Regions from separate parts of the Paeniglutamicibacter selenitireducens genome, predicted to be linked through region 1. Evidence: riboswitches for the same ligand, from Rfam matches in the RefSeq annotation. Region 1 holds a riboswitch; each other region holds the start of a gene.

Region 1 (6,563 bases):
CGACCAGCTCGGTTCCCTGGAAGGAGAACCCGGCGATCATGAAGACGGAAATGATCGAGACCCAACCGCCGTGGAAGACGTCCTCGCGGTTCTGCCAGTTGCTCAGGCCCGGGGAGGTGTCACCGAGGATGCCGACGATCATCAGCACGCCGGCGATCAGGAAGACCACGACTGCCGCGACCTTGATCATCGAGAGCCAGAATTCGCTTTCGCCGAAGGCCTTGGCCGAGAGGGCGTTCACGCCGGTGAGCAGCACCAGGAACGAGCCGGCCCAGATCCAGCCGGGAACCCCCGGGAACCAGAAGTCCATGATGATGCCGGCGGCCACGAGCTCGGCGGCCACGGTGATGGCCCAGTTGAACCAGTAGTTCCAGCCGATCGCGAACCCGAAGGACGGGGAGACGAACCGCGTGGCGTAGGTCTGGAAGGAGCCCGCCACCGGGATCTTCGCGGACATCTCGCCGAGGGACTGCATCAGCAGGAAGACCATCAGGCCGACCAGCGCGTAGGCGACAAGGGCGCCGCCGGGGCCGGCCTGTGCGATGGTGCCGCCGGATGCGACGAACAGGCCGGTGCCGATGGCACCGCCGATGGCGATCATCTGGAGGTGGCGGCTGCTTAGCCCGCGCTTGAGTTCGTTGTCGTTCTTGCCGGCGCCCGCGCCGGGATCGACGGTGCCACGCTGCACCGGCGATTCATTTTCAAGTGTCACGGAAGTTCTGCTCATGGGTGTCATGCAACACCACCGAGGGGCATCGAAGCGACTTTGCTCACAAGGCCGTCGTGTGCTGCTGTCGCAACCCGGCGGGTGTCTGCTTTCTCACATGGCGCGCATCCCTGTATTTGTGCGGTTTTTTGGGAGGGAAACCGGGCCGGTGAAATATACAGAGCGTCGCCCGTGGTGGCCAATCCGAAGGCTCGAGCCACAGATGATCGAATGGATAACCTGGCCCTTGTTCGCCCCGAGGCACAGTATTGCTGATGCATTGCTAGCTTTCCGGCAGTGGTCTATCTGGATCACGACCATGCCGAAGTCGGTGATCTGGGCCCCCGGGGCCCGGAATTCTCGCTCGTTGATACCGTCCGGATGCCCGGATCCAACGACGCGACACTAACTATTATGACGGGCGTTCGTCACAAAAAGTGAATCGGGGCACCCTGTGGGGGCGCCTGAGGGATGCCCCGGCCGCGGCGGCCGGGAAGCACTGTGGTATAGGGACAAGCCGCCCGGATGCCGCACGAACAACGAAAAAGGGGGCCACCCGCAGTGTCGGCGGATGGCCCCCGGGGTGCCTGCCGGGCCCTAGCCGGCGACGACCAGCTCGACGGAGATCGGCGTGGGGTTCGCGACGATGTCGAAGACCGGGCAGTGCGCGTCGACCGCGGCCTGCAGCTCCTCGTAGCGTTCGCGGGTTTCGGGACCCGAGACCTTCACCGTGAGCCGGACAGCGCCGAAGCCGGGGCGCACGGATTCGTCGATGCCGAAGAGCCCGCGCACATCGAGGTCCGCCGCGGCGTCGATCTCCAGCGAATCGATCTTGAGCCCCAGCTGGTGGGCGTAGAGGCGGTAGACGACCACCTGGCAGGCGATCAGCGCGCCGAGCGCGTACTCGACGGGGCTCGCAGCCGCGTCGTCCCCGGCCAGGCCGACGGGCTCGTCGACCAGGAAGCGGTGCTTGCCCGCCGTCACCTCGGTGGCCACCGAGCCGACGGCCGTGCCATTCGCCGTGAACGTCAGCGACGCGTTGGCGGTGTTTGCGGCGATGCGCCCACCCCACGCGTTTCCGGCGGCATTGAGCTTCTCGGCGCGCAGGAGGTCCGGGGTGGTTTCGAGCAGGGTCTCTGACATGGGGGATCGATCCTTCCGTGGTGGCGCGTGCCAATCACGTCGCCATACTTACGCCGGTCCGGTTGGACGGCGTCGAATCTTCACCTGGAGCACCCCGCTATGACGAAGGGGGTTGCCGTCCAACCGACCAGGGTCGTGAATGGTTGGAACTCGTGATTCTGGTGTCGAGTCTTCCCGATGCCCCGCCGCGGGGCAAGCGCCCGCTTCACGGGGCGTCATGCACCGCAGGCATGCCGGTTAACGGGAAACGGCGGCCAACCAGTGAAGCACTGGGTGAACCGCCGGATCGATGCAGCAGGGGGTTACGAGAAGCTCGCGGCGCCTGCAGCGGTGGTGGTTGCGACGACCATGAGGATGATGAACCCGACGATGGAGAGCAGGGACAGGATCGTGCCGATCCAGCCCGTCACCTTGCCAACGGTGGCCGCCACGTTGAGCTGTTCGGCCTGCTTGGCCTTCGAGATCGCGATCGGGCCGAGGATGATGCCGACGACGAAGAGCGAGAGGATGCCCAGGATCATCGAGGTCTGGGCGAGCTGGGAGCCGCGCAGCTGCTCCGGGCTGTTCTGGGTGTAGGCGGGTGCACCCTGGTACGGGTTTGCACCGTTGTACTGCGGGGTGTTGTCTGCTGGCTGGGTCATATTTCCTCCATGCGAAAGAATCTGGCACAAGTGATTGGTTTCCGGGAACGGTGTCCCCGGCTCTCGAGCGTACCGGGGTTTGACCACGAACTGGGGAAAACCGCGGGTGTGTACCCTAACGAAAAGGTCACATGTTCACCGTGCGGGCCCCTCGCTGCGGCCGCCCGGCGGCCGGGCCGGCCTAGAAGGCGGCGATGAAAATGAAGGGGATCAGCAGCAGGAGCGGGATCACGGAGAGGATCCACAGGATGGTCCCGACCCAGCCCGTTACCCTGCCGACGGTGGCGTCGGCGTTGAGCTGTTCCGCCTCGTTGGCCTTGTTGATGGCGATGATGCCCAGGACGATGCCGACCAGGGGGACGAAAATGGAGAGGATGCCCAGGATCATCGAGGTCTGGGCGAGCTGCTGGCCGCGCATCGGGTCGGGGTACTGGGTCATGGGTCCTCCTGTGCTGGGACCGGGGTGTCCGGCAGGTGTGGATCAGGCGTTGGCGTCGTTGGAATTCAGGCGGGCGAGCAGGTCGGCGAAGCGCTCGATTTCCTCGGGGTCCCAGGTGGACAGCCGTTCGCGCATGAGGTCCCGGGCCCGTGCCCCGGAGGCGACCCATGATTCGCGGGCGGTTTCGGTGACGCTGACCAGCATGGCGCGCCCGTCGCTTGGGTCGGGTTCCCGTGTCACCAGCCCCTGGGCCTGCAACTGCTTGATGGTCCGGCTCATGGTTGCCTTGTCAACGTGCAGCTCCGAGGCCAGCACGATTTGCTGCTGGGCTTCCTCCCTGACCAGGATCGAGAGCACGCGGTAGCCCAGCGGCTGCAGGTCCGGGTGGATCTCCAGGGCGCGCTTCCGGATCGCGGTGCGGGCCTTGACTGCCATGATCGAAAACTGCTTCTCGACCTCTTGCATCAGCGGTTCCAGCACCTGCTGGTCGGCGGTTCGCTCGGCGTCGGGGGTCCGCTCGGGGCTGGGGGGTTCCATGTAGTCAATGATAGTGCGTTTCCCGCGGTCAGCCGGAGGAAAACCGGTGGACGACGATGGCCCCGCACCCGGTTCCCCGAAGGGGAGCGAATGCGGGGCCGGGCGCGCGGTCCTGTGCCGGGTCAGTCTTCCTGCCGCAGCACGTCGCTGACGTTGAGCCGCGAGAGCAGCTCGGAGAAAAGCTTGATTTCCTCCGGGTCCCAGGTGGCGAGGCGTTCGCGAAGCATCGAACGGGACCGCGAACCCGAGGCGGAGAAACGACTCCGCGCGGGCTCGGTGATGCTGACCAGCATGGCCCGGCCATCGGCAGGGTCGGAGACCCTTTCGACAAGGCCCTGGCACTCCAGTTGTTTGATGGTCCGGCTCATGGTCGCCTTGTCGACCTCCAGCTCCTCGGCCAGCCCGACCTGGTGTCGGGAATGCTCCCGGACCAGGATCGAGAGGACCTTGAAGCCCAGCGGCTGCAAGTCCGGGTGGATGGACAGCGCCCGCTTGCGTATTGCCGTGCGGGCCCTGATCACCAGGGTCGAGAATTCCTTTTCAACCTCGTGGATCAGGCCAACGGAATCCGGATCCGAGCCCGGCGGTTCTTGGGAGGGAACCGCCGGGAGACAGGAGGAAGACTGGCTATCCATGTCAGCGCCCGGGAGCCGACTCGGCCTTGGCCGCATCGGCGGTGGAATCCGTCGCGATGGCCTCGGCTGCGTCGGCACCTGCGGGCTGTTCCCCGGCTTCGGCGCCGGCGGTTGCCTCGGCCTCCTCGACCTTGCTGCGTTCGGTGCGGGTCATCCGGCTCAGCGGCAGGTTCGGCAGGAACGCCACGGCGAGGATGGTCAGGAAGCCCAACGGCGCGGCAATGGCGAAGACGTGGGCCACGGCATCGCCGTAGACGGATTCGATGATCTGGCGGATCGACTCTGGCAGCTGGTTCATGGCGGGCATGGTGCCCGAGGCCAGCGCCTGGCCGACGTCCTTGCCTGCGGCGCCCAGGTGGGCCAGTGCGGCGGCCATCTCGTCCTTGCGTTCGGCGAGCATCTCGGGGATCCGCAGGGCCAGGATCGAGCCGAGCGCTGCAACGCCGACGGTGCCGCCGAGCGAGCGGAAGAACGTCACGGCCGAGCTGGCCACGCCGAGTTCCTTCTGCGGAACGGCGTTCTGCACCACCAGCACCATGTTCTGCATGACCATGCCGACGCCGGAGCCCAGCAGGAACATGTAGCCGGAGAGCACCAGGAAGTTCGTGTCGTAGTGGATGGTTCCCAGGGCGAAAAGGCCCACGGTCTGCATGACCGAACCGGCGACCACGAAGGCCTTCCACTTGCCGAAGCGCGAGATCATCGCGCCGGCGATGGTGGAGATGACCAGGACGCCGGCCATCATGGGCAGGGTCATCAGCCCGGCGCTGGTGGCCGTGGCGCCGCGGGCCATGATCATGTACTGCGAAAGGAAAACGGAGGTGCCGAACATCGTCACGCCGACCGAGAGGGAGGCGATGACGGCCAGCGTGAACGTGGCGTTCTTGAAAAGGTCGAGGTTGATCAGCGGCTCGGAGGCGCGCAGTTCAACGACCACGAAGGCGATCAGCGCGAGGACCGCGCCGCCGACCATCCATGCGGTGGTGGGGGAGGCCCACTCGAAGTTGGTTCCGGCCATCGAAACCCAGATGAGCAGCAGGGAAACGCCCGCCGACAGCAGGACGATGCCGAGGTAGTCGATCTTGACCTTGCGCTTGGCAAGCTCGGGCAGGTGCAGGGTGCGCTGGATCAGCCAGATGGCCACCACGGCGATCGGCAGGGCGACGAAGAAGTTCCAGCGCCAGTTGATGGTGTCGGTGATGAAGCCGCCGATCAGCGGCCCTGCCACGGTGCCCACGGCCATGATGGCGCCGAAGAGGCCCATGTACTTGCCGCGTTCGCGCGGGGAAATGATGTCCGCCATGACGACTTGGCTCAGCGCGGCCATGCCGCCGCCGCCCAGGCCCTGGAGCACACGCATGGTGATGAGCATGTTGGTGTCCTGCGAGAAGCCGGCGATTGCCGAGGCGATCACGAAGATCGCGAGCGAGAGTTGCAGCAGGAGCTTGCGGTCGACGAGGTCGGCAAGCTTGCCCCAGATCGGGGTCGAAATGGTTGTCGCAAGCAGGGTCGCGGTGACGACCCAGGTGTAGGAGGTCTGGCTGCCGCCGAGGTCGGAAACGATGATCGGAAGCGAGCTGGCGACGACGGTGCCGGCGAGGATGGACACGAACATGCCCATCAGCAGCCCGGTCAGGGACTGCATGACCTGGCGGTGCGACATCTGCGCCGGTTCGCCGGGGTGAAGCGTGGGGGTTTTTGACACGGAGGGTCCTCAAAAGAGCCATGAATGGTTGATTTGAGTCAACTATAAAATTATTGGTTGCTGTATGTCAACCAAATTGGCGTCCGTGTGACAGAGCGCACTGCGGTGAACCCTGGGCAAACATTGCCGCCGGCTCTTCCGCGAGGCCCGGCACACACGGCAGAATGGCAACTTGTTCCACTTCTTGCCCCACTTCAACGCGTCAGGAGAACAACATGGCCACGATCCTCAACCCCTACATCAGCTTCCGCGGGGACGCCCGGGCGGCGCTGGAGTTCTACCAGTCGGTGTTCGGCGGTGAACTGGACCTGCGCCCCTTTGCCGACTTCGAATTCGCCAAGACCGACAACCCGGCCGACGACGCGAAAATCATGCACGGCCACCTGCGCGGCTTGAATGGCCTGAACATCATGGCGGCGGACACCCCGGAATCCATGGAGTGGAAGGGCGGCACCTCCATCTCGATCACGCTGAGCGGCGAGGACAAGCAGGAACTGCAGGGCTACTGGGAAAAGCTGTCCGAGGGTGCGGCCATCGGCGAGCCGCTGTCGCAGGCACCGTGGGGCGACTGGTTCGGGATGCTCACCGACAAGTTCGGGATCGACTGGATGGTCAACATCGCGGGAGCTCCGGGCGCCGGGGCATAGTCCCAACCGCATGGACCTCCGCGTGTGCATGCACTCTCAGTCCGCGCCGAGCAGTTCCTCGCTGCGGTCCCAGAGGGAGGCCGCAAGCGCGGGGTCCGTGGCCTGCCGGT
Region 2 (6,563 bases), on a different contig from region 1:
GGCACCGCAAACATGCACGGGCGCTGGTGGATCTCTCGGCACCCATCCACCAGTTCAGCTAGCGACTCCTGGAGTAATTCTCATGTCTACTTTTCGAAAATCAGCTTCAGCAGCGCGCGTGGGCACCGCACCCCGGCCCGAGGACGAACGACTTCCTTTCGCGCAGAACCTTGGATACGGCTTCCAACACGTGCTCACCATGTATGGCGGAATCATTGCCCCGCCATTGATCATCGGTACGGCCGCGGGTCTCTCCGAAGCCCAAATCGGGGTGCTGATCGCGTCATGCCTCTTCGTCGGCGGCCTTGCCACAATTCTGCAAACCGTTGGCATCCCCCTCTTTGGCTCGCAGCTTCCCTTGGTCCAAGGTGTTTCCTTCGCCGGGGTGGCAACGATGATCTCTATTCTCGAAGGAGGCGGCAGCATTGCCACCGTCTTCGGCTCCGTCATTGCGGCTTCGCTCATCGGGTTGCTGATAACGCCGATATTTTCCCGCATCATCAGGTTCTTCCCGCCGGTGGTTGCCGGAACCGTCATCACCACCATTGGCCTCACGCTGATGCCTGTTGCAGCGGGATGGGCTATGGGAGGAAACTCGAAGGCCGAAGATTTCGGTTCCGTGCAGAACCTCGGTTTGGCGGCCGCCACGCTGCTCTTCGTGCTGGTTTTCAGCAAGATCGGCGTCGCCGCGATTTCGAGGCTCTCGATCCTTCTCGCGATGATCGCGGGAACCGTCGTTGCAGCGGTGACGGGCATGGCCGATTTCAGCAAGGTCTTGGAAGGTCCGGCCTTCGCCTTCCCGATGCCCTTCGCCTTTGGCCCGCCGGAGTTCCAGTTCGCCGCGATCCTTTCAATGGTCATTGTCATCCTGGTGACCTTGACCGAGACCTCGGCGGACATCATCGCGGTCGGGGAAATCGTCGGAACCAAGACTGATTCCCGTCGCATCGGTGATGGCTTGCGGGCCGACATGATCTCGAGCGCGATCTCGCCGATCTTCAATTCCTTCACACAGAGCGCCTTCGCCCAGAACGTCGGGCTTGTCGCCATTACGGGCGTCAAGAGCAGGTTTGTTGTCACTGCGGGCGGCGGCATACTCGTTATTCTGGGACTCCTGCCGATCCTCGGCCGCTTCGTGGCCGCCATACCCACGCCGGTCCTTGGCGGGGCCGGAATCGTGCTGTTCGGAACCGTCGCGGCCTCGGGCATCCGAACCCTGTCCACGGTGAAGTACGAAGGGAACATGAACCTGGTCGTCGTGGCGACGGCCTTGGGCTTCGGGATGTTCCCGATCGTCGCACCAAGCATCTACAACCAATTCCCCGGCTGGTTCGTCACGATCTTCCACTCGGGAATCAGTTCCTCGGCCATCATGGCGATCTTGCTGAACTTGTTGTTCAACCACCTCAAGATCCGGGGCAACAGGCCGACATCCGTCATGGCCGAAGCCAGCAACCGGAGAATCTCCTCGGTGCTGCTCAACGACCTTCACGATGGCGACTATGTCTCCGACGGAAAGCTCTACGACGCCAAGGCCAGGGAAATACCCTGCACCGATTAGCCTCGATTTTCACTGCATGCCGTCAGGCCGCTGATTCCCTGATTTCCAAGGAATCAGCGGCCTGAGCGGTGCTGCGGTCACCCCAACGTCCTACGGCACCAGCATGACCTTGATAGAGCGGCGCTCGTCCATGGCCGCGTAGGCCTCCGGCGCCTGTTCCAGGCCCATCACCGTGTCGAAGACCAGGCCGGGATTGATGTCCCCTGCGAGCACGGCCTCCAGCAGCTCGGGCAGGTAGGCGCGGGTGCTGGCCGCGCCACCCGCCAGCGAAATGTTCTTCGAGAAAAGCTCGTAGAGGGGCAACGGATCTTCCCCGTGCGGCACCCCGACGAAGCCGATGGCGCCGCCGGGCCTGGTGCAGGCCAGCGCCTGTCCCAGGGACTCGGCGGTGCCGACGCATTCGAGCACAGAGTCGGCCAGCACTCCCCCGAGCAGCTCGCGCACCTTGTCGGCGGCTTCCGTGCCGCGCTCGGCGACCACGTCGGTCGCCCCGAAAGTGAGGGCCAGCTCGGTCCTGTCGGCATGCCTGGACATGGCGATGATCCGGGTGGCCCCCAGACGTTTGGCGGCGAGCACGCCGCTCAAACCCACGGCGCCGTCGCCGACCACCACAACGCTGCGCTCCGGCGCCACCTTGGCACCGAGCGCGGCGTGGTGTCCGGTGCCCATGACGTCGGAGAGCGCGAGCAGCGATTTGGACAAGGCCTCGTCCGGCTCCGAGACGCCGGGCACCGGAACCAGGGTTCCATCGGCATTCGGAACGCGCACCGCCTCACCTTGGCCGCCATCGACAGGCAGCCCGTGCTCGTCCTTCCCGCCCCTGACGGCCCGGTGCTCGCAGGCCACGTGGACTCCGTTGCGGCATGGCGGGCATTCCCCGCAGCTGTTGGCCCACGGGGCAACCACGAAGTCCCCGGCCTTCAGGGTGGAGACCTCGTCCCCGACGGCCGTGACGACGCCAATGAATTCGTGGCCGATGCGCCGCGGCTTCGGGATCTGGTTGACGCCGCGGTACGGCCACAGGTCCGACCCGCACACGCAGGCCGCTGTCACCCTGACCAGCGCGTCGGTGCCGGCAAGCAGGACCGGGTCCGGGCAGTCTTCGACGCGGATGTCCCGCGGTCCGTGGATCAGTGTTGCGCGCATGGTGTGCCTTCCGGAAGCTGGTGACGGATATCCGCCTCCCAGCCTATGCCTCCCGGCGCAAAGTCCGCACGGCCGCGCGATGACGCTTTATTGCGCTCAACCGACCGGCGCTGGCGAGGTGTCGGTTGCCCGACGTATGGTGGATACAGCTTCACGAGTTCTGGTTGCTTTCATGGCAAAGCTCCGACTGACCAGGCACCAACCCCATTGTTGTACGGCGGGTGGTTCGGATGACGAAGCGGCCTTCGCACGCATACCCGCGGCAGGGCAAGGACAACCAGCTTCAAGGAACGTGACACCCATGTCCCACCACACGTACACAGCCCCCGCGGCCACCGCCAATCCCCTGCCGCGCTTTGCCGGGGACTGGATCTCCGCCTGGCTTGATTTCGACCCAGGCACCGGGCTCCTGCAGCTGGGTGCCGGCCCCAACGAATGGCTGCTGGAGGCGCTCTCCCCGGACAAGCTCGCGGCGGCGCTGGACGGGCGCGGGCCTGCCGAGGTGCAGTTCAACCCGGAGCTGCGGGTGCTGCTGCTGCCCGGGGGCTACGAGGCCGCCGGCACCTCGTTCTTCCGCCTGCGCGGCTGAGCCACCGGAGCGAACCTGTTTCCGCCGCATAAACGAAACGGCGGTTGGCCACCCGTTTTCACGGGCGGCCAACCGCCGAATGCGGAATGCTCAGCTTAGAGGGCGGCGAAAACTTCGCGCAGCAGCTTCGCGGTTTCCGACGGGGTCTTGCCGACCTTCACGCCGGCAGCCTCGAGTGCTTCCTTCTTTGCCTGTGCGGTACCGGCCGAACCGGAGACGATGGCGCCAGCGTGGCCCATGGTCTTGCCTTCGGGGGCGGTGAAGCCTGCCACGTAGCCGACAACCGGCTTGGTGACGTTGGCCTTGATGAAGTCGGCTGCACGCTCTTCGGCGTCGCCGCCGATTTCGCCGATCATGACGATGGCCTTGGTCTCCGGATCCGCCTCGAACGCAGCCAGGGCGTCGATGTGGGTGGTGCCGATGACCGGGTCGCCGCCGATGCCGATGGCGGTGGAGAAGCCCAGGTCGCGCAGTTCGTACATCATCTGGTAGGTCAGGGTACCGGACTTGGAGACCAAGCCGATCGGGCCCTTGCCGGTGATGTTGGCCGGGGTGATGCCGACCAGTGCTTCACCGGGGGTGATGATGCCGGGGCAGTTCGGGCCGATGATGCGGGTGATCTGGTTGCCGTCGGCGTCGACCTTGGACTGGGCAAGTGCCCAGAACTCGGCCGAGTCCTGCACCGGCACGCCCTCGGTGATGACCACGACCAGGCCGATGCCTGCCTCGATGGCCTCTACGACGGCATCCTTGGTGAAGGCCGGCGGAACGAAGACGATCGACACGTCGGCGCCGGTTTCGGCCATGGCTTCGGCAACTGCGCCGTAGACCTTGATGTCCTTGTCGCCGTGGACGACGGTGGTGCCGGCCTTGCGGGCGTTGACGCCGCCGACGACGTTGGTTCCGGCCTTCAGCATCAGGGCGGTGTGCTTGGTACCCTCGCCACCGGTGATGCCCTGAACGATGACCTTGGAGTCCTTGTTAAGGTAAATGCTCATGTTCGCGTATCCCTACTTACTTCGCTGCGTTGGCGAGTTCGGCGGCCTTGTCGGCGCCCTCGTCCATGGTTGCTGCCAGGGTGACCAGCGGGTGGTTGGCTTCGGCCAGGATGCGGCGGCCTTCCTCCACGTTGTTGCCGTCAAGACGCACAACGAGCGGCTTGTTGGCTGCGGAACCGAGCTCGGCCAGTGCGCCGACGATGCCCTTGGCAACGGCGTCACATGCGGTGATGCCACCGAAGACGTTCACGAACACGGACTTGACCTGCTCGTCATTCAGGATGACGTCCAGACCTGCGGCCATGACCTCTGCAGAGGCTCCACCGCCGATGTCCAGGAAGTTGGCGGGCTTCACGTTGCCGTGGTTCTCGCCTGCGTAGGCAACGACGTCCAGGGTGGACATGACCAGGCCAGCACCGTTGCCGATGATGCCCACTTCGCCGTCCAGCTTGACGTAGTTGAGGTCCTGCGCCTTGGCCTTGGCCTCGAGCGGGTCCGCGGCGTCCTTGTCCTCAAGGTCTGCGTGGTGCGGGTGGCGGAAGTCGGCGTTCTCGTCGATGGAGACCTTGCCGTCCAGTGCCACGATGTCGCCGGCGCCGGTGCGGACCAGCGGGTTGACCTCAACCAGGGTTGCGTCTTCCTTCTTGAAGACGTCCCACAGCTTGATGATAGTGGAAGCGACCTTTTCGGTCAGTTCCGGAGCGAAGCCTGCTGCTGCAACGATCTCGTTGGCCTTGGCCTGGTCGATGCCCACGGCCGGGTCAACGGCGATGCGTGCCAGTGCCTCGGGGCGCTCAACGGCGAGCTCCTCGATTTCCATGCCGCCTTCGACCGAGCACATGGCCAGGTAGTTGCGGTTGGCGCGGTCCAGCAGTACGGAGAAGTAGAACTCCTCGGCAATGTCCGCACCCTGGGCGATCATGACCTTGTTCACGGTGTGGCCCTTGATGTCCATACCGAGAATGTTGGTAGCGTGCTCGAATGCCTCGTCGGCGGTCTTTGCGACCTTGACGCCACCGGCCTTGCCGCGGCCTCCGACCTTTACCTGGGCTTTAACAACCACGACGCCGCCGATTTTCTCGGCTGCGGCCTTGGCTTCTTCAGGAGTGTAGGCAACGATGCCGGCCAGCACGGGTACACCGTGAGACTCGAACATATCGCGCGCCTGGTATTCATACAGGTCCACGGGCTTGTGTCCTTCTTGTCGAAGTCTATGCTGACTCGAAGACGCGGCAAGGCATAACCATGTCGCGCCTCAGAGGGGAGCACCGGACCTGAAACAGGCCTGGTGCACCTTCAGACTAACGCTTTCCCACGCAATGGCACAGTTCTACGAATCGTAGAGCCCCGCCCGGGGCACCGGCCATGGCATCCTGCACGCGGAAACTTCCGTGAAAACGCTAGTCAAGCCTAGTCAAAGGCGCGTAGCGAAGCAGCAGGCGCTTCTCCGCATCCGCGAACTTGACCTTCGCGACAGTCTTGTCACCGGCGCCTTCCAGCGCCAACACGACGCCCTGGCCGAAGGTGCCGTGCGAGACCTTGTCGCCGATGTTCAGCGCGATGATTTCCTTGTTGGGCTGGACGCGGCCGCTGCGTGCGGCTGCCCGTGCGGTGGGAGCGGTGCGCAGGGTGTGCTCCTCGCTGGCACCGCTCAGGCGCGTCGATCCGCCGCCGGTGTTTCCGCGTCCGGCACCCCAGTAGGAGCCGGATTCGTAGCGGCTGGTGGCGAAGCTCGCGGAGCCGCCGAAGGAATCGAAGTTCGAGCGTTTGGTGCCCTCGCGCTTCCAATCCAGCAGGTCGACAGGAATCTCCTCGAGGAACTGGCTCGCGGGGTTGTACTGCGACTGGCCCCACATGCTGCGGTACTCCGCGCGGGTGAGGTAGAGGCGTTCGCGGGCACGGGTCAGTCCCACGTAGGCCAGGCGGCGTTCCTCGGCCAGTTCCTTCTCGTCGGTCAAGGAACGCTGGTGCGGGAAAATGCCGTGCTCCATCCCGGTGAGGAACACCACCGGGAACTCGAGCCCCTTGGCCGTGTGCAAGGTCATCAGCGTGACGAACCCCTCGCGCCGGGCCATGTTTGCGCCCTCGTCGTCGCTTGGTGCCTCCGGGATCTGGTCTGCGTCGGCGACCAGTGCCACGCGTTCGAGGAAGTCGGTGAGCGTTCCCTCGGGGTTTTCCTTCATGAAGTCACGCACCACTGCCACCAGTTCGGCGAGGTTCTCGACGCGCGACTCGTCCTGCGGGTCGTTGGAGGAACGCAGCATTTCCA
Region 3 (5,794 bases), on a different contig from region 1:
GCGTGGAGGCAGGCGCGCTGGTAGGACAGGTGCGAATCCAGGTAGCGCTGCTCGCCCTCGAGCGTGACCGAGGTGCCGGAGAATGCGATCCACTCGCTGAACTGCGGGTCGACGCGGCCCGGCATGAAGATGGCGTTCTCGGAAACCCCGTAGGTGTCCATGCCGCCACGGATGATGTCCACCCGCAGGTCGATGAAGCCGCCCATTTCGATGGCGCCGCAGAACGTGATCTCGCCGTCGCCCTGGGAGAAGTGCAGGTCGCCCAGTGACAGGTTCGCGCCGTCGACGAAGACGGGGTAGAAGATCCGCGAGCCCTTGGACAGGTTCTTGATGTCCTGGTTGCCGCCGTTCTCACGCGGGGGTGCGGTGCGGGCGGCCTCGGCGCCGACCCGTCCCCATTCGCTGGCCGGTACCCCGCCCAGCACCGCGTGCTCGGCCTCCGGCGGCAAGGCCAGCGGCGGGACGCGCAGGGGGTCGGTGGCAATGAGGTCGCCTTCGCGCTTGTTCCACTTGGCCAGCAGGGCCGCCGAAGGGGCGGTTCCCATCAGGCCGGGGTGGATGAGCCCCTCGAAAGAGACCTCGGGAACGTGCCTTGAGGTGGCGACCTGTCCGGTGAAGTCCCAGATGGCCTTGTAGGCGTCGGGGAACTGGTCCGTGAGGAAGCCGCCGCCGTTGTTCTTCGAGAAGATGCCCGTGTAGCCCCACCCCTGGCCGGCCAGGGGCCCGCTGTCTTCCTGGGGAATCGGTCCGACATCCAGGATGTCCACGACCAGCAAGTCGCCGGGCTTCGCACCCTCGATGGCGAAGGGTCCCGAGAGCTTGTGGACGCTCAGCAGCGGTGCATCGAGGATGTCCTGAGCCGAGTCGTCGTTCTTGATCGCCCCGTCGAACCACTCGCGGCAGTCGACCCGGAAAACGTCTCCGGGCTTGACCGTTGCCACGGGCGGAATCTCCGGGTGCCAGCGGTTGTGTCCTAGCTTCTCCTGGTCCTCAAACTTCTTGGTCGAATCGAGCGGAAATATCACTTCAGGCATGGGTGCTTCTCCTTAAACGATGTCGTACTTGGGTGGGTGGACCCGGCACCTGCTTAGGGGCGCGGGAGTTTCTGGTGCAGGGGGTTGCTGGTGTACCTCGTTGGTTTCTTGGCCGCCCCGGGAAGCCCCGAGACGACGGCTGGTTCGTGGGCGCTGCGCTTTGTCGAGTCCACGAGTTTGTAGGCGGCGGTGTTGGCGATCGACAGGCGCGGGGCACTCATTTGGCGCCGCGCCGGTTGCCGGCACTCCGGGCACTCGAGGGCATCCGGTACGTCCATCATCGGGAATGTTGACTCGAAGACAGTTCCTTCGGGGCAACGGAAATCATAGAGCGGCATGCTGCATCCTTTCGGTGCGGAGTGCGGAGTGCGGGGTGTGGGCTTAGGCGCGGGGAGCCACCGGGAGCTCGCCGGGGGCGGGGACCGTGGATCCACTGTTCCGCCGGGACAATGCGTAGGCGACCACAATGGCGACGACGCCCAGGACGGCCATGATGCCGGCCTCGAGGCTCGTGCTGGTGTAGCTGCCGCTGAGCAGCAGCAGCGCGGGGATCGTGCCTGTCAGGTGGGCGACAATGACGGTGAACCACCCGGTGAAGTCGTTCAGGGACGATTTGCCCAACGCCAGCAGAAGGAAGAAGAGCGTCCACAACAGTGCCCAAATGAACCAGATGACACCGAAGAGCGGGTCTCCGACCTGGGTGAACTGAAGGACCCCGAAGACCACGGCAACGCCGGCCACGAAGAGCGAGAACCAGCCGAGTCCTTCTCCCGGGAGGTCGAAGATCTGGTTCAGCCCCACGTACAGGTAGGTGAACCCGAAGAGGTACAGGCCGGAGGCGCCGAACACGACAGCGGGGTCCCCGTTGGACTGGATCAGGATGATGGTAGGGAACACCACCTGCATGATGCCCACCGCGAAGTTCAGGATTGCTGCCGACTTGCCGGGCACCTTTCCCAGGAGCATGAGACCGTTGATGAACAGCACGGCACCGACATAAAGCAATCCGACACTTGCCACAGCGTTTCCTTTCAGCGCACCGCAATTAGGCGAAAGCGCACGCTCCGCAGAACGGATTTTTGGCTTCTCACCTGACAATTTTGCTTAGGCTATCGTCGAAGGATGACGCAAGCAAGGGGTAGGACATGCCCTTCAGAAGAACAATTGTGACGGCGTTCGTTTGCGCCACATGACGCGGCTCTTGTAGAAATGTCATCAACAACCATCCAGAGCGGCCGAGAGATCTGGCTCCATGACGCCGCAGCAACCCCTCCCCTTCATTGGGCGGTAGGTGCTCACGCCAGAGTCGATGGAGATCAAATCATGGCTGCCGAGTCACCCCTGCACACCTTCGATGTCGAAACCGACCCCAACATCTTCGGGTCCGTCTCGCTGGAAGCGCTGGCAAGCAACGCGCCGGCCCGGCACCTGCTCAAGCTCACCCCCGGGGTTCCCGCCAACGGCCACTACGACGAACTCGCCGCAGTGTTCCGTCCCGTGTTCGCCCGGATTGCCGAGGGTGCCAGCCAGCGGGATGCCACCCGTACCCTGCCGTACGAGCAGGTCGGATGGCTCAACCGCGAGCGCTTCGGTGCCCTGCGCATCCCCGTCAGCGAAGGCGGCTACGGGGCAAGCCTGAGCGACCTCTTCCGCCTGCTCATCGAACTCGCCGAAGCCGACTCCCAGGTGGCCCACCTGTGGCGTGCGCACATCGCCTTCGTCGAATCCGCGCTCACCCTCCGGGACCCCGCGGTGCGCAGCCGCTGGACCGAACGGATCGCCGCTGGCCAGATCGTTGGCAACGCCTACACCGAACGCGGCGGAAACCCCCTGGGCTCGCTCAACACCACGCTCGAGCAGCGCGGCGACCACTGGTTCGTGACGGGCGAAAAGTACTACTGCACCGGCACCATCTACGCCGACTGGGTTGCCGTTGCGGCGTCCCACCCCACGTTGGCCGGCCGCCAGATCGCGCTCGTCTCCACGCAGCGTTCCGGCGTCAAGATCTACGACGACTGGGACGGCTTCGGCCAGCAGCTCACAGGCACCGGCTCCACGACGTTCCAGGATGTTCCTGTCGACACCCTGCTGCCCGAGGAGCAGCAGGTCAACGACCCGGAGTCCGCGATCTTCCAGCTGGTGCTGCTGGCTGTGCAGGGCGGAATCACCCGTGCGGCGCTGAACGACGTGCGCTCCGCGGTGCAGGCGCGAACCCGCACCTTCAGCACCGGCACCGGTGTCCCGCTGCGCAACGAGCCGCAGGTTCTGCAGCTTGTCGGCGAAATCTCGGCCACGGCCTTCGCCACGGATTCCATCGTGCTGTCCGCCGTCGCGGAGATCGAGGTGGCGCTCGCCGACGATTCGCTCAGCAACGCCGAACGCTTCGCGGTGTGTGAACTTGCCGCCAACCGGGCGCAAACCATCGTCCAGCCGCTGGTGCTGTCCGCCGCCACGAAGCTCTTCGACGGGCTGGGGGCATCCTCGACGGCAACCGGCTGCAACCTGGACCGGCACTGGCGCAACGCGCGCACCGTCGCCACCCACAACCCCGCGATCTACAAGGCGCGCATCGTCGGCGACTACGAGGTCAACGGGACGGCCCCCAAGCGCCTGAACGCCGTGGGCGACCTCGGCTCGAACACCTCGGCGCCCGGCCGCTAGGCCTTCCCGACCACCTGAACCTTCCCGGCAGGGTTGCCTCGGCAACCCTCGATGACCCCTATCCCGCAAAGGAATACCATGAGCACGACTCCTGCACCACGCCAGATCCGGTTCAACGCCTTTGACATGAATTGCGTGGGCCACCAGTCGCCGGGCCTGTGGCGCCACCCCGAAGACCAGTCCGCACGCTACAAGGACCTGACCTACTGGACCGAACTGGCCAAGACCCTCGAAAAGGGCAAGTTCGACGGCATCTTCATCGCCGACGTGCTCGGCACCTACGACGTTTTCGGCGGCACCAACGAAGTCCCGCTGCGCACGGCCGCGCAGGTCCCGGTCAACGACCCGTTCATGTTCGTCTCCGCCATGGCCGCCGTCACCGAGAACCTCGGCTTCGGCGTCACAGCCGGCACCGCCTACGAACACCCGTACCCGTTCGCCCGCCGCCTGGCCACCCTCGACCACCTGACCCAGGGACGCATCGGCTGGAACGTCGTCACCGGCTACCTGCCCTCCGCGGCACGGAACATGGGCCAGGAGGACCAGCTGGAACACGACGAGCGCTACAACCACGCCGACGAGTACCTGGAAGTCATCTACAAGCTGCTTGAGGGCTCGTGGGAGGAAGACGCGGTGGTCCGCGACGCCGCGCGCGGCGTGTTCACCGACCCGTCCAAGGTCCACGAGATCAACCACGAGGGCAAGTACTTCAAGGTCCCGGGCATCGCCATCACCGAGCCCAGCCCGCAGCGCACCCCCGTGATCTTCCAGGCCGGAGCCTCCCCACGCGGCCTGAAGTTCGCCTCCGAGAACGCCGAGGCAGTGTTCGTCACCGCCCCGACCAAGGAACTGCTCAAGGCCACGGTGTCCAGGATCCGCGACGAGGTCGAGGCCGCAGGCCGCGACCGCTACGACGTGCGCATCTACACCATGCAGACCATCATCACCGGCCCGGACAGCGCCGCGGCGCAGGCCAAGTTCGAGGACTACAAGTCCTACGCGGACATCGACGGGGCGCTCGCGCTGATCTCGGGCTGGATGGGCATCGACCTCTCCACCTACGCCCCGGACGACGTCATCGGCGACAACGTGAAGTCCAACGCGATCCAGTCGTCCGTGGCGACGTTCCAGAAGGCCAGCGGCGACGAGGGCAACCCGTGGACCATCCGCCAGCTCGCCGAGTGGGTCGGGGTCGGCGGTTTCGGCCCGATCACCGTCGGCTCCCCGTCCGAGGTCGCGGACCAGCTCATCGAATGGGTGGAGGAGACCGACGTCGACGGCTTCAACCTGGCCTACGCGATCACCCCGGGCACCTTCGAGGACATCGTGGAATACATCGTCCCCGAGCTGCAGGCCCGCGGCGCCTACCCGACCGAGTACGCCGGCGGCACACTGCGCAACAAGCTCTTCGGCAGGGGCGACCGCGTCCGGGACACGCACCGCGCCGCGAACTACCGCTTCGCGAACGCCGAATCCAGGTAGCGGCGCACGGCAAACCGGGTCCGGGCGGCGCGCCTGGGCTCCCCGCCCGGACCCGGTTCAGGCCACCAGCGTGACCACCAAGTTGATGGTTGTTGCCAGGATCCCGGTACCGAATACGAAGGACAGCAGGCTGTGCCGCAACACCGCCGAGCGCATCCGGCGGCTGGTGATGTTGGTGTCCGCCACCTGGTAGGTCATCCCGACGCTGAAGGCCATGTAGGCGATGTCCGTGTACTGCGGCGGCTGTTCCTGGTTGAACGAGATCCCTCCCGGGTCCCCCTCGTAGTAGATCTCCGCGTAGCGCAGCGTGAAGAGCGTGTGCACCAGCAGCCAGGACATTGCGGTGCAGGCCATGGCGAGCAATGCGAGCAGGAACTTGGCGCTGTCGGCGGCGTCCCTGCCGCCGGCCATGACCAGCACCACCGCTGCCAGCGAACCCAGCGCCGCCAACAGGATCAGCAGGTCCGAGGTGCGGTGACCGGGGTCCTCGGCCTGCGCGTGGTGCGCTGTCCTCGCGGCATCCATCGGCGCGATGTACAGCCACACGGAGAGGTTGTACACGAGCGCTGCCGCGGTCCAGCCCACGGCCGGCGCATAGGCCCACTGGCCCAGGAGCC

The links. A riboswitch is a leader RNA that binds a small molecule or an ion and turns the genes downstream of it on or off. The one in region 1 is predicted to bind S-adenosylmethionine.
Region 2: linked by a shared signal. The riboswitch ahead of ACSYDW_RS16805 (hypothetical protein) and the one ahead of ACSYDW_RS04710 (OsmC family protein) in region 1 are both predicted to bind S-adenosylmethionine.
Region 3: linked by a shared signal. The riboswitch ahead of ACSYDW_RS00080 (acyl-CoA dehydrogenase family protein) and the one ahead of ACSYDW_RS04710 (OsmC family protein) in region 1 are both predicted to bind S-adenosylmethionine.

The regions. Positions count from the first base shown of each region.
Region 1 covers NZ_JBPULF010000002.1:266,432-272,994, reverse strand. The annotation lists gene ACSYDW_RS04715 (amino acid permease) at 1-727, opposite strand, end outside; gene ACSYDW_RS04710 (OsmC family protein) at 1,304-1,849, opposite strand; SAM riboswitch class IV at 1,889-2,007, opposite strand; gene ACSYDW_RS04705 (hypothetical protein) at 2,152-2,490, opposite strand; gene ACSYDW_RS04700 (DUF4190 domain-containing protein) at 2,672-2,929, opposite strand; gene ACSYDW_RS04695 (MarR family winged helix-turn-helix transcriptional regulator) at 2,972-3,466, opposite strand; gene ACSYDW_RS04690 (MarR family winged helix-turn-helix transcriptional regulator) at 3,589-4,101, opposite strand; gene ACSYDW_RS04685 (MDR family MFS transporter) at 4,103-5,764, opposite strand; gene ACSYDW_RS04680 (VOC family protein) at 6,022-6,453, shown strand; gene ACSYDW_RS04675 (SDR family NAD(P)-dependent oxidoreductase) at 6,490-6,563, opposite strand, start outside.
Region 2 covers NZ_JBPULF010000011.1:98,088-104,650, reverse strand. The annotation lists gene ACSYDW_RS16820 (8-oxoguanine deaminase) at 1-62, shown strand, start outside; gene ACSYDW_RS16815 (nucleobase:cation symporter-2 family protein) at 83-1,561, shown strand; gene ACSYDW_RS16810 (zinc-dependent alcohol dehydrogenase family protein) at 1,652-2,707, opposite strand; SAM riboswitch class IV at 2,857-2,987, shown strand; gene ACSYDW_RS16805 (hypothetical protein) at 3,009-3,296, shown strand; gene sucD (succinate--CoA ligase subunit alpha) at 3,392-4,294, opposite strand; gene sucC (ADP-forming succinate--CoA ligase subunit beta) at 4,311-5,480, opposite strand; gene pcrA (DNA helicase PcrA) at 5,695-6,563, opposite strand, start outside.
Region 3 covers NZ_JBPULF010000001.1:13,662-19,455, forward strand. The annotation lists gene fmdA (formamidase) at 1-1,034, opposite strand, end outside; gene ACSYDW_RS00070 (FmdB family zinc ribbon protein) at 1,088-1,372, opposite strand; gene ACSYDW_RS00075 (AmiS/UreI family transporter) at 1,416-2,054, opposite strand; SAM riboswitch class I at 2,254-2,350, shown strand; gene ACSYDW_RS00080 (acyl-CoA dehydrogenase family protein) at 2,358-3,695, shown strand; gene ACSYDW_RS00085 (LLM class flavin-dependent oxidoreductase) at 3,774-5,177, shown strand; gene ACSYDW_RS00090 (DUF1345 domain-containing protein) at 5,235-5,794, opposite strand, start outside.